3 regions of the Terribacillus sp. FSL K6-0262 genome follow, and region 3 is predicted to be linked to each of the others. Evidence: a T-box and tRNA genes for the amino acid it is inferred to sense, from the RefSeq annotation. Region 3 holds a T-box; the other regions hold tRNA genes.
The links. The T-box of region 3 lies ahead of trpS (tryptophan--tRNA ligase). A T-box ahead of a tRNA ligase gene usually reads a tRNA of that ligase, here a tRNA-Trp.
Positions count from the first base shown of each region.

Region 1 (4,052 bases), 200 kb from region 3:
CGTAAAATCATCCAGGAATCCTTAAAGGAATACGACATAAAATCAGCAGACATAAAAAAAGACCCCAACTTTGCGTTAGAGTCTGGATATGACAATATTAGCATGTATAAAAGTATCCGATAAAGATACTCAATCTAACATGTGCTGCCATATAAGTTGCGGCGTTCAGCGTTTATTTGACTTTGATTACAATTTTCCCTTTGGCATGATGTGTTTCACTTAATTCATGAGCTTCTTGTAAATCTTCAGCTGAAAAATCAAATACACTGCCCACTTGAGGCTTAACTATCCCTTTTTCAAGCAATTCCCCTATTTCATCTAACTGTTTACCATTTGGCGTCAGCCAATAGGAGCTTGCCGTTACGTGATGCTTATCTGCTAACGCTGAATCGGGTTGTCCGGCAATCGTTACCAGCCTGCCGCCGGGCTTTAATACTTGGAAGCTCTTATTTAGGATGTCACCGCCCATTGTATCAATGACAGCATCATAATCACTTAATTCATCTTCAAATTGTTGTGTGCGGTAATTAATGAATTCATCTGCACCCAGCTCTTTTACATATGCTTCATTTTTTTCACTCGCAGTTGTAGCCACGTAAGCACCCAAATGTTTTGCCATTTGAATGGCCAAACTTCCTACACCGCCAGCTCCAGCATGGATAAGTACTTTATCCCCTTCTTTGACTTTTGTATTATCCACTAAACACTGCCAAGCGGTTAATCCTGCTAATGGAATGGAGGCAGCTTCTTCAAATGTCAGGTTGCTAGGCTTTTTCGCAAGCAATTCCTCATCGACAGTCGTAAACTCCGCATAAGTACCTTCAGCTGTCGTATCCGGGCGCGCAAAAATCTCATCCCCGACCTGAAAATCCTTCACATCACTTCCAACTTCAACTATCTTACCGGCAACATCCCAGCCGAGGATAATCGGGAATGACCAATCCAGCATCTGCTTCAAGTAACCTGCCCGAAGCTTCCAGTCAATCGGATTAATGGAAGTAGCATAAACCTCCACAAGTACTTGATTTGCCTTTATTTCCGGCTTCGGCAGCTCTTGCTCTCTCAATACCTCTTTACTGCCATATTCATTGATCACAACTGCACGCATGAATAGCACTCCCTTTTCATGAAATGTATTACCAAGTTCTATATTAGTTGCTTCTTCAGAAGTCATTCTTTCTTGTCAGATATAAATCAAATATAGAATCTTCTATGATATGATATATTCCATACAAATATATTGTAGCTTTATATAACTTGAAATTAAACTAAACCGCTTGGAAAGTGGATATTTTCCCCTCCTCCCCCAAACACTTCAATTCCTATATTTCCATATGCAGCTATATTTTATCCGTTAGATACTCGGGACAAATCAAAAAAGAACCACTCATCGGCTGCCATTGCACCTGATGAGTGATCCTATTAATGAACGCTTCCGCTCGCTTATTTTGTTCCGTTTAATTGGCATGAACTGGTCTGCTGCCCTTCTATAATACCCGATAAGCCTTTTCTTTGTTTTAAGAAATCCTCTAAATATGCCACACTGCCTACAAAACTAAAAAATCCAGTTCCCCGTTCAAGTCAAATCAAGGACACTCCGATTGGATCTGCAGGGATGAATATCAGTCATCTAAGGGGTAAGCAACGCATCTTCTTTTAAAAAAATCCTACTCAAAAATGGATGCATCTCTACCTACATTTATTACTGCTTTGCCCATCCATGTCTTCTATTCCGAAACGATGAAATATGGGAGAACCTATTACCGTTCCTCTACTCATCAGCTAGCCCCTCCGACCAAATCATCGTAAATATGAATAAATGAAAGAAAGACCCTAACTTTACGTCAGGGTCTTTCTGTTTACCGTTTGGCAATACGGCATGTTTGTGATACCGGTGGTCGGGGTCGAACCGACACTCCCGAAGGAACACGATTTTGAGTCGTGCGCGTCTGCCAATTCCGCCACACCGGCGCGTTCATGATTTTCTTATGGAGGCGGCAACCGGATTTGAACCGGTGATCAAGGTGTTGCAGACCTTTGCCTTACCACTTGGCTATGCCGCCAATTTGGAGCGGAAGACGGGATTCGAACCCGCGACCCCCACCTTGGCAAGGTGGTGTTCTACCACTGAACTACTTCCGCATGCAAGTCAGGCTGGAAGGATTCCGATGGAATCCTTGCCTGTTTACTTGGCTATAGCCTAAAGCTATATGGAGGGCGATCGATGGGAATCGAACCCACGAATGCCGGAGCCACAATCCGGTGCGTTAACCCCTTCGCCACGACCGCCATGATCAATATGTTATGGCAGGGGTAGTAGGAGTTGAACCCACACCGACGGTTTTGGAGACCGCTGTTCTACCATTAAACTATACCCCTATGGTGGAGGGAGTAGGACTCGAACCTACGAACCCGATGGGAGCGGATTTACAGTCCGCCGCGTTTGGCCAACTTCGCTATCCCTCCGATGAGAGTGGCTCGGGACGGAATCGAACCGCCGACACACGGATTTTCAGTCCGTTGCTCTACCGACTGAGCTACCGAGCCATTATGTATTCATTTTATAAGTGGCGGTCCGGACGGGACTCGAACCCGCGACCTCCTGCGTGACAGGCAGGCATTCTAACCAGCTGAACTACCGGACCACTTTATCATGTCTTTGGTTGCACACTTCGTGTACCACGATTAAAACATTATCGTCGCACCCTTCAGGTACTCCCATTTTTCACTAGCCAAGAAGAAATATCGACGTAGTAAGTGAATTATTATGGTTGCGGGGGCAGGATTTGAACCTGCGACCTTCGGGTTATGAGCCCGACGAGCTACCCCTGCTCCACCCCGCGATGATGATAGGTATTCTCTATGAAACTGATAAAGATGGTGGAGGATGACGGGCTCGAACCGCCGACCCTCTGCTTGTAAGGCAGATGCTCTCCCAGCTGAGCTAATCCTCCGGATTGGTCTTGAAAATATATGGTGACCCGTACGGGATTCGAACCCGTGTTACCGCCGTGAAAGGGCGGTGTCTTAACCGCTTGACCAACGGGCCATCTATGTATGTTGTGATGGCGGAGAGCGAGGGATTCGAACCCTCGAGACCGCTGTAGCAGCCTACACGATTTCCAATCGTGCTCCTTCGACCTCTCGGACAGCTCTCCGTGGCTCCACAGGCAGGATTCGAACCTGCGACCGATCGGTTAACAGCCGATAGCTCTACCACTGAGCTACTGTGGAATGATCATCTTGCCTGGCAGCGTCCTACTCTCGCAGGGCGAACCCAACTACCATCGGCGCTGAAGATCTTAACTGCTGTGTTCGGCATGGGAACAGGTGTGACCTCTTCGCTATTACCACCAGACAATGCAAGAATTCATATGGAATGAACCCTCAAAACTAGATAAGAAACATTCATGCTGTACATCTCATGCGTGCCGAGCACCGGAGTGCTTGGTCTTTGGCGTTGACTTACTAAGGGATCTGGCGCTGCGGCTAGATCCAGCTCCGGAAACCAGAAACTGCGGCCTAAGTGATAGCCCTTCAAGGGTAAAACCACCCTTTACGGCCTCTCGCTTATTCCTCCGTTTCTAAACGGTTTCCTCCGCTTTTCGTTTTTTAGTTAAGTCCTCGATCGATTAGTATTCGTCAGCTGCACGTGTCACCACGCTTCCACCTCGAACCTATCTACCTCATCGTCTCTGAGGGATCTTACTCATTTAAAATGATGGGAAGTCTCATCTTGAGGGGGGCTTCATGCTTAGATGCTTTCAGCACTTATCCCTTCCGCACGTAGCTACCCAGCTGTGCTCCTGGCGGAACAACTGGTGCACCAGCGGTGCGTCCATCCCGGTCCTCTCGTACTAAGGACAGCTCCTCTCAAACTTCCAACGCCCACGACGGATAGGGACCGAACTGTCTCACGACGTTCTGAACCCAGCTCGCGTACCGCTTTAATGGGCGAACAGCCCAACCCTTGGGACCGACTACAGCCCCAGGATGCGATGAGCCGACATCGAGGTGCCAAACCTCCCCGTCGATGTGGACTCTTGGGGGAG
Region 1 covers NZ_CP150277.1:749,227-753,278, forward strand. The annotation lists gene MHI54_RS03825 (NADP-dependent oxidoreductase) at 173-1,108, opposite strand; tRNA gene MHI54_RS03830 (tRNA-Leu) at 1,890-1,971, opposite strand; tRNA gene MHI54_RS03835 (tRNA-Cys) at 1,990-2,063, opposite strand; tRNA gene MHI54_RS03840 (tRNA-Gly) at 2,068-2,142, opposite strand; tRNA gene MHI54_RS03845 (tRNA-His) at 2,216-2,290, opposite strand; tRNA gene MHI54_RS03850 (tRNA-Trp) at 2,306-2,379, opposite strand; tRNA gene MHI54_RS03855 (tRNA-Tyr) at 2,381-2,466, opposite strand; tRNA gene MHI54_RS03860 (tRNA-Phe) at 2,475-2,547, opposite strand; tRNA gene MHI54_RS03865 (tRNA-Asp) at 2,569-2,645, opposite strand; tRNA gene MHI54_RS03870 (tRNA-Met) at 2,769-2,843, opposite strand; tRNA gene MHI54_RS03875 (tRNA-Val) at 2,879-2,954, opposite strand; tRNA gene MHI54_RS03880 (tRNA-Glu) at 2,975-3,049, opposite strand; tRNA gene MHI54_RS03885 (tRNA-Ser) at 3,067-3,158, opposite strand; tRNA gene MHI54_RS03890 (tRNA-Asn) at 3,160-3,234, opposite strand; rRNA gene rrf (5S ribosomal RNA) at 3,246-3,358, opposite strand; rRNA gene MHI54_RS03900 (23S ribosomal RNA) at 3,613-4,052, opposite strand, start outside.
Region 1: it has a tRNA-Trp gene. The T-box ahead of trpS (tryptophan--tRNA ligase) is inferred to sense a tRNA for this amino acid. The anticodon was not compared.

Region 2 (4,052 bases), 190 kb from region 3:
ATCAAAGAGTATCACACTTATGGCATTTAGCTTATCCTATTTGATATATGTTTCGATTTCTCGCCCCTGGGAATTCCCTGCAGCGTGACATGTTATTTTTCCTTCCTTCATAAAGATTTTTATAATACAATTATGATAACGCTTACATACACTAACATGGAGGGGATCTAAGATGATTACTTTTTTTGTTGCAATATTAACATTGGTTGCAGCGTATTTTACGTATGGAAAATACGTCGAAAAAGTATTTGGACCGAATGAAGAACGGCAGACACCTGCATATGCTAATCAAGACGGTGTAGATTATGTCCCGATGAACAAACAGAAAAACGCATTGATTCAATTACTGAACATTGCCGGTACCGGTCCCATATTTGGTCCGATCATGGGCGCCTTGTATGGTCCCGCAGCATTCTTATGGATCGTTCTGGGTTCTATATTCGCTGGAGCGGTACATGATTACTTGACTGGTATGATCTCGATTCGTAATCGAGGTGCTCATATCCCGGAACTTGCCGGAAGATTTTTAGGTCGCGTTTCCCGTCATTTAGTGAACGTTTTTGCTTTACTGTTATTATTGCTGGTTGGTACAGTATTTGTTACGACACCTGCGTCATTATTGCATAATTTAATAGATGGCCGGGTTGCTTTGATAGCCATTGTCATCATTATCTTTGCTTATTATTTTTTGTCTACCATTCTCCCAATCGATAAGATTATCGGCCGCATCTACCCGTACTTTGGAGCACTATTGATCATTGGAACAATTGCAGTAGGTGCCGCATTATTATTAAGCAGCTATAAAATTCCTGAATTATCATTAACGAACATGCATCCGGCCGACTCACCTATTTTCCCAATATTATTCTTAACGATTACTTGTGGTGCCTTATCAGGGTTTCATGCAACACAATCACCGCTTATATCAAGAACAACTCAAAACGAAAAACAAGGCCGTTACATTTTTTATGGCATGATGATTGCCGAAGGTGTTATTGCCATGATATGGGCAGCAGCCGCAATGGCTATATTCGACGGACAAAGTCTTCAAGGATTAATAAATGAGGGGACAGCTTCCCTGGTAGTCAGTGAAGTCAGCATGACCTTACTTGGAGCTGTCGGCGGTACCATAGCCGTCCTTGGTGCAGTGGTGTTACCGATTACCTCAGGTGATACAGCGTTCCGGGCCGCACGTAATATAATTGCAGATTATATTAGTTTGAGCCAGACCAAAACAGCCAAACGGTTAGCAATCGCGATACCGATGTTTGCAGTTTCCTACTGGTTAACGACCATTGATTTTAATCTTTTATGGCGCTACTTCTCGTTTGCCAATCAAGGAACTGCGGCACTTGCGCTTTGGATAGGCACTATGTATCTTTTTGTTAAAAAGAAAAATTATATCATTGCACTAGTTCCAGCGGTATTCATTACCGATATGGTCTTAACTTATATATTATATGATGGAAACCTTGGGTTTGGCTTATCCTATCAGGCAGCGCATACAGGTGGAATAATCCTGACATTGGTCATCACTGCTCTGTTCTTCTGGAAAGCAAGAATGAATTCCAGAGGGAATTTGGCTGTCGATATGGAAGTACCTGCTCTTCATAAAAGTGAACAAATAAACTAATTCAGTGGAGTTAGGTAAGCGTAACTGCCTTAGCCTAACTCCTAGTAAAGATACATTGGAACATGTATATGCGAACTTTTTTTCCCTCAAAAATATAATAAAGAAAGACCCTGACTTTACGTCAGGGTCTTTCTGTTTACCGTTTGGCAATACGGTAAGTTTGTGATACCGGTGGTCGGGGTCGAACCGACACTCCCGAAGGAACACGATTTTGAGTCGTGCGCGTCTGCCAATTCCGCCACACCGGCACGTTCATGATTTTCTTATGGAGGCGGCAACCGGATTTGAACCGGTGATCAAGGTGTTGCAGACCTTTGCCTTACCACTTGGCTATGCCGCCAATTTGGAGCGGAAGACGGGATTCGAACCCGCGACCCCCACCTTGGCAAGGTGGTGTTCTACCACTGAACTACTTCCGCATGCAAGTCAGGCTGGAAGGATTCCGATGGAATCCTTGCCTGTTTACTTGGCTATAGCCTAAAGCTATATGGAGGGCGATCGATGGGAATCGAACCCACGAATGCCGGAGCCACAATCCGGTGCGTTAACCCCTTCGCCACGACCGCCATGATCAATATGTTATGGCAGGGGTAGTAGGAGTTGAACCCACACCGACGGTTTTGGAGACCGCTGTTCTACCATTAAACTATACCCCTATGGTGGAGGGAGTAGGACTCGAACCTACGAACCCGATGGGAGCGGATTTACAGTCCGCCGCGTTTGGCCAACTTCGCTATCCCTCCGATGAGAGTGGCTCGGGACGGAATCGAACCGCCGACACACGGATTTTCAGTCCGTTGCTCTACCGACTGAGCTACCGAGCCATTATGTATTCATTTTATAAGTGGCGGTCCGGACGGGACTCGAACCCGCGACCTCCTGCGTGACAGGCAGGCATTCTAACCAGCTGAACTACCGGACCACTTTATCATGTCTTTGGTTGCACACTTCGTGTACCACGATTAAAACATTATCGTCGCACCCTTCAGGTACTCCCATTTTTCACTAGCCAAGAAGAAATATCGACGTAGTAAGTGAATTATTATGGTTGCGGGGGCAGGATTTGAACCTGCGACCTTCGGGTTATGAGCCCGACGAGCTACCCCTGCTCCACCCCGCGATGATGATAGGTATTCTCTATGAAACTGATAAAGATGGTGGAGGATGACGGGCTCGAACCGCCGACCCTCTGCTTGTAAGGCAGATGCTCTCCCAGCTGAGCTAATCCTCCGGATTGGTCTTGAAAATATATGGTGACCCGTACGGGATTCGAACCCGTGTTACCGCCGTGAAAGGGCGGTGTCTTAACCGCTTGACCAACGGGCCATCTATGTATGTTGTGATGGCGGAGAGCGAGGGATTCGAACCCTCGAGACCGCTGTAGCAGCCTACACGATTTCCAATCGTGCTCCTTCGACCTCTCGGACAGCTCTCCGTGGCTCCACAGGCAGGATTCGAACCTGCGACCGATCGGTTAACAGCCGATAGCTCTACCACTGAGCTACTGTGGAATGATCATCTTGCCTGGCAGCGTCCTACTCTCGCAGGGCGAACCCAACTACCATCGGCGCTGAAGAGCTTAACTGCTGTGTTCGGCATGGGAACAGGTGTGACCTCTTCGCTATTACCACCAGACCTCTTATGTATCGTCCTTTTCTTAAGGACAAGTTAGATTATATATGCTACAGAGATAAAAAGCAATACATTATTTAAAATTAACTAGGTTTTTTTCCGTATTACATTCTTTTTATTACATGTAATGGCTTACTTGCTGCAAACTTAAGGTTCTAATAAAACGCAACCCTTGTTATTCTACACGAATGGGACACGGTTTGGCAACCAGCGGCAGAAGTCCTGTCCCGAACCAACGTAGTTTATCGTCATGATTCCGCATCCCAGTATGGATACAGCAGTGCTTTCCTTCCCCTGACTTAAAAAGCTGCCGGATCCCCTGATCCAGCAGCCGATTCCCAATGCCGTCCCACTCTTATGCAGTTTATTAAAAGACCATCCGTATCACTTGTTTCACATAGAAAAATCGTACAGTCAGGAAATAAAGTAATTGGATTACCGCAAAGCTTCCAAGGACAAAGGCTGATTCCACTGTTAAATTGTAGTCAAATAAATGCGACAAAGCTGTTAGGGCCACCGCCCCGTGAAAGAGCGCCACTACAATCGGCGAGAAAAATAAAATAGCAATTTGCCGATTCACTACTTTTTTCAACTCTGATTGTGTCAAACCAATTTTGGCAATCGATCGGAACTTGCGCTTTTCCTCATCAATATCCGTGAATAATCGGAAGTAAAGAAAGCTGCCAGCCGAAACAAAGAACACAATACCAATAAACAGGCCAATAAAAAGAATCAGTCCATAGGCTTTATTGGTTTCATAAAGTGAATAATCAATAGAAAACACCTT
Region 2 covers NZ_CP150277.1:741,104-745,155, forward strand. The annotation lists gene MHI54_RS03730 (carbon starvation CstA family protein) at 173-1,633, shown strand; tRNA gene MHI54_RS03735 (tRNA-Leu) at 1,800-1,881, opposite strand; tRNA gene MHI54_RS03740 (tRNA-Cys) at 1,900-1,973, opposite strand; tRNA gene MHI54_RS03745 (tRNA-Gly) at 1,978-2,052, opposite strand; tRNA gene MHI54_RS03750 (tRNA-His) at 2,126-2,200, opposite strand; tRNA gene MHI54_RS03755 (tRNA-Trp) at 2,216-2,289, opposite strand; tRNA gene MHI54_RS03760 (tRNA-Tyr) at 2,291-2,376, opposite strand; tRNA gene MHI54_RS03765 (tRNA-Phe) at 2,385-2,457, opposite strand; tRNA gene MHI54_RS03770 (tRNA-Asp) at 2,479-2,555, opposite strand; tRNA gene MHI54_RS03775 (tRNA-Met) at 2,679-2,753, opposite strand; tRNA gene MHI54_RS03780 (tRNA-Val) at 2,789-2,864, opposite strand; tRNA gene MHI54_RS03785 (tRNA-Glu) at 2,885-2,959, opposite strand; tRNA gene MHI54_RS03790 (tRNA-Ser) at 2,977-3,068, opposite strand; tRNA gene MHI54_RS03795 (tRNA-Asn) at 3,070-3,144, opposite strand; rRNA gene rrf (5S ribosomal RNA) at 3,156-3,268, opposite strand; gene MHI54_RS03805 (ABC transporter permease) at 3,633-4,052, opposite strand, start outside.
Region 2: it has a tRNA-Trp gene. The T-box ahead of trpS (tryptophan--tRNA ligase) is inferred to sense a tRNA for this amino acid. The anticodon was not compared.

Region 3 (4,052 bases):
GCGTAATCTCATCTTGGCCCAACTCTTCTTTTGCAGTAGCCCAAGCTTCTTTAGCAGCTTCCACATCATAAGTCAGGAAGTCTCCATTTGCTTCACGGAAATCAGTACCATCTGGACCTTTAACGAAATCTTTCGGCATCAAGCCATTGGATACAGTGGATCCATTATTAAGAACTACGTTTACCAGACCTTCTTTATCAATAGCCTGTGCAATCGCTTTACGTGCATTGATGTTTGCGAGAGGTGTTTCCTCGCCTTTACGGTTCTGATTAAGTTTTAGATACCAAGAAGCCATATCAGGTACGGCAAGGTAGTCTTCATCATTGATACGCTGGTCTACAAACTCAGCAGTCAAGCTTGTACGGTCAACCTCACCAGTGTCATAAAGGTTAACTCCCGTAGCTGTATCTTTTACAACTTGGAGATTAATCTCTTCTAGCTGAACCGCATCAGCATCCCAATAAGTATCATTCTTTTCGAACTTCATAGAGCTGCCATGGTTCCATTCTGTCATCTTGAATGGACCGTTGGAAAGCAGGTTATCCGCTTCAAGCGCATAATTTTCGCCTTGTTCTTCAACGAATTTCTGATTCAAAGGCATGAAAGTAGGGAATGTAGTTAATGACTCGAAGTATGGAACTGGCTTTTCAAGCTGCACTTCCAGAGTGTGGTCGTCAACTGCTTTAACACCTAGTTCAGATACATCCATTTCGCCTTGGTTGATAGCAGTGGCATTCTTGATAACGCCGCCCATCATATACGGACCGTACTCGGAACCGGTATCAGGGTTGATTGCTCGCTGCCAAGCATAAACGAAGTCGTGTGCTGTGACAGGGTCTCCATTTTCCCATTCCGCATTGTCGCGAAGGGTGAATGTCCAAGTAAGACCATCTTCACTCACTTCCGGATCGCCAGTGGCAATACCTTCTACAGGAGTTCCATCTTCACCCAAGCGGTAAAGTCCCTCTTGGATCTCTGAAGTCCATTGGATACCGTATTGGTCATCCGCTAGAGAAGAATCCATCGATGGAATCTCGTCTCCGATTGTTAGGTTGAATACCTGTTCGCCGTTAGCAGAGCCTTCAGCGCTTTCTCCGCTGCCGCCATTTCCGCCGCTGCCGCTTGAACTGTCAGAGCCGCCGGAACATGCAGCAAGGAATGAACTAAGTACTAAAACAAGTGCAAGTAATAGCCAGTTCGTCTTTCTCATGTAATACATGACCTCCCCAAAGATTCTGAAATTTTATAACTTTCTCACGAACTACTTGTTCGCAATTAGAATTATACAAGTTTTCTCACAATTTGTGCACCCCTAATTTTATAGCAATTTTACAAAAGTCCGAAAACATTGCATTTTCATAACAAAAAATAGGACTATTTAACTAGTTTATTTTGCTGATTTTACACTTTATTTTATGTTTTTTACACAATTCCAAGTATAATGTCCCCTATGGACAACTCTTTGTCATAGGAATAAATGTTCCCCATCATCTTATGCTATAATTGTTCATAATCTTTAGAAGGCGGTAATGTATGTTGTTTGGTAAATGGAACTGGATTCTACTATTGATTAACTTAGTGATTACAGCAGTACTTTTCTTTCTTTCAGATCAGCAAAGTCTCTTATCGCTGATCAACTCTATCTTTTATGTAGCTTTCTTCTACTTCATCGTAGGTATGCTATTATTCGTTATCAAAGGCAGGGTGCTCGATGGAATAACGAGAAGCTTCCGGAGATTCGGCAAAGTAATGAGCAAGGGCCTGTTCGACTTCGAAGAAAATGGTGTCCCTTCTGAGTGGGTGAACCGATCATTCCTGAGCCATATGCTATTCCAGGCTGCTGTCCTGATTGGACTGATGCTCATCCTTCTGGCAATCTTTTATCTGTTTTGACCGACTTGCAAACCAGTCGAAACATGCATATAATGAATAATTAACAGGAATAAAAAGCGACGAAGAAAATGTAGTACGGTACTCCTCTGGTCAAAGAGAGCTTGTGGCTGGTGAAAACAAGCACCACGAGTAGCGGAAATTGGGTTTTTGGAGCTGCGGGTTTCCCCCGCCGTTTTTGCAGGCGTTAACTGCATCAAGTGATCCTTCGTAGTGGAAGGATAATTAGGGTGGCACCGCGGTCTATTCGTCCCTGCAGCAAAAGCAGGCAAACGAATGGATTTTTTTTGTGCCTTGGGAGGAAAAGTAAGATGAAAACTATTTTTTCTGGTATTCAGCCAAGCGGCAGTTTGACACTTGGCAATTACATTGGCGCTTTGAGCCAATTTCCTGCCCTGCAGGAAGACAATCAATGCTACTTCTGTATCGTGGATGAGCATGCCATCACCGTACCGCAGGACAGATTAAAGCTGAAGCAGCAAATCCGCTCACTTGCAGCCCTTTATCTGGCTGCAGGAATCGATCCTGAGAAATCGGTTCTGTTCATTCAGTCCGAGGTACCGGCGCATACCCAGCTCGGCTGGATGATTCAATCCATCAGTTACATTGGTGAATTGGAACGAATGACGCAGTTCAAAGATAAATCCGCCGGTAAGGAGGGTGTATCTGCAGCATTGCTGACGTATCCACCGCTGATGGCGGCTGATATTCTGCTATACAATACCGATATCGTCCCAGTAGGCGATGATCAGAAGCAGCACCTGGAGCTGACGCGCAATGTAGCGGAACGCTTCAACAATCGTTTCAATGATATCTTTACCGTTCCGGATATCCAAATCACGAAGGTCGGTGCACGGATCATGTCCTTGCAGGAACCGACGAAGAAGATGAGCAAATCCGATGCAAATCTGAAGGCTTCTATTTTCATCCTGGATGAGCCGAAGCAGATCGAGAAAAAAATCAAGAGTGCCGTTACCGATTCCGAGGGTGTCGTGCGCTATGATAAAGAAAACAAACCTGGTGTCAGCAACCTGCTCACCATTTATTCGGTAGCGACGAATAAGACAATCGAGGAAAGCGAGCAAGAATTCGCCGGCAGCGGTTATGGTGATTTCAAACAAGCAGTAGCGGATGCCGTGGTTGCCATGCTGACTCCGATCCAGGAACGCTACTATGAATGGATGGAAAGCGATGCTTTGGACGAAGTGCTGGATAAGGGCGCAGAACGCGCACAAGCGGTTGCCAACAAGACCCTGCGGAAAGCGAAAAAAGCGATGGGGTTGGGACGCGGAAAATAAAAAAGAAACCGGCAGATCATTCTGCCGGTTATTTTTATGAGGTTTTTGCCTGATCATTCTTTTCGAGTTCCCAGAGCTTTTCATAAAATGGCTGGCCTTTCACCATTTTTTCGCAAAGCTCCTCTTGCTTCTTGCTCCAGCCGACCGAAACTCCATCATAAAGCTTCTGCCATGCTTCCCGGAATTCAAGTGAACGATTCACATGGTATTCTTCAGGCTTCCATTCTGTCAGCCAATATCTGACTTGATCCAGATTCCCGCTCGTTTCAAGCTGATCCATGGCCATCATCAAAAGCTGCTTCAGCTGTCGTTCCTTCCTCGTCAGTCCAATCATCAAGTCAGGCTTCAGGGATAGGATATGATATTCCTTCTCCTCCCCTTCTTCTTTCCACTCGAATGTTTCAGGCTGTACATCTTCTATCATTTGATAGACAAGCCTTTCCTGCCGAGGGATCAGCCGGCTTTTCCTGACTGGTGTGATATATCCCATCGTATCGATTGCAAGGATTGCTTTTCCGTTCGTCACAATGCATGCATAATCAATGGCAATCCGCTCTTGGTTCTTACGCAGGAAGGCTTTCCGGTGGATCATATCCAGCATCGCCTTCGGAAGCTCCTGGAGGTCATTTTCGATGTATGCGAATAGCGCATCTTCTATGTAGAGCAATGGTACCTGATCAAGCAGTTCGATGCCATCTTCTTTCCGCCATTCATGAAAGGAGCATACATTGTAGCCATTTTCTTCGCCTTCAAACCAGTTCACCCAAATATCATGCATAAATAACATAGATAACCCTCACTTTGCTTTTCGATTCTGCTATTCCGACGACGGTCACGCTTGCATGCAGCTATATTCATTGGGTG
Region 3 covers NZ_CP150277.1:549,821-553,872, forward strand. The annotation lists gene MHI54_RS02790 (peptide ABC transporter substrate-binding protein) at 1-1,210, opposite strand, end outside; gene MHI54_RS02795 (DUF3899 domain-containing protein) at 1,534-1,893, shown strand; T-box leader at 1,944-2,148, shown strand; gene trpS (tryptophan--tRNA ligase) at 2,202-3,188, shown strand; gene MHI54_RS02805 (DUF3603 family protein) at 3,223-3,975, opposite strand.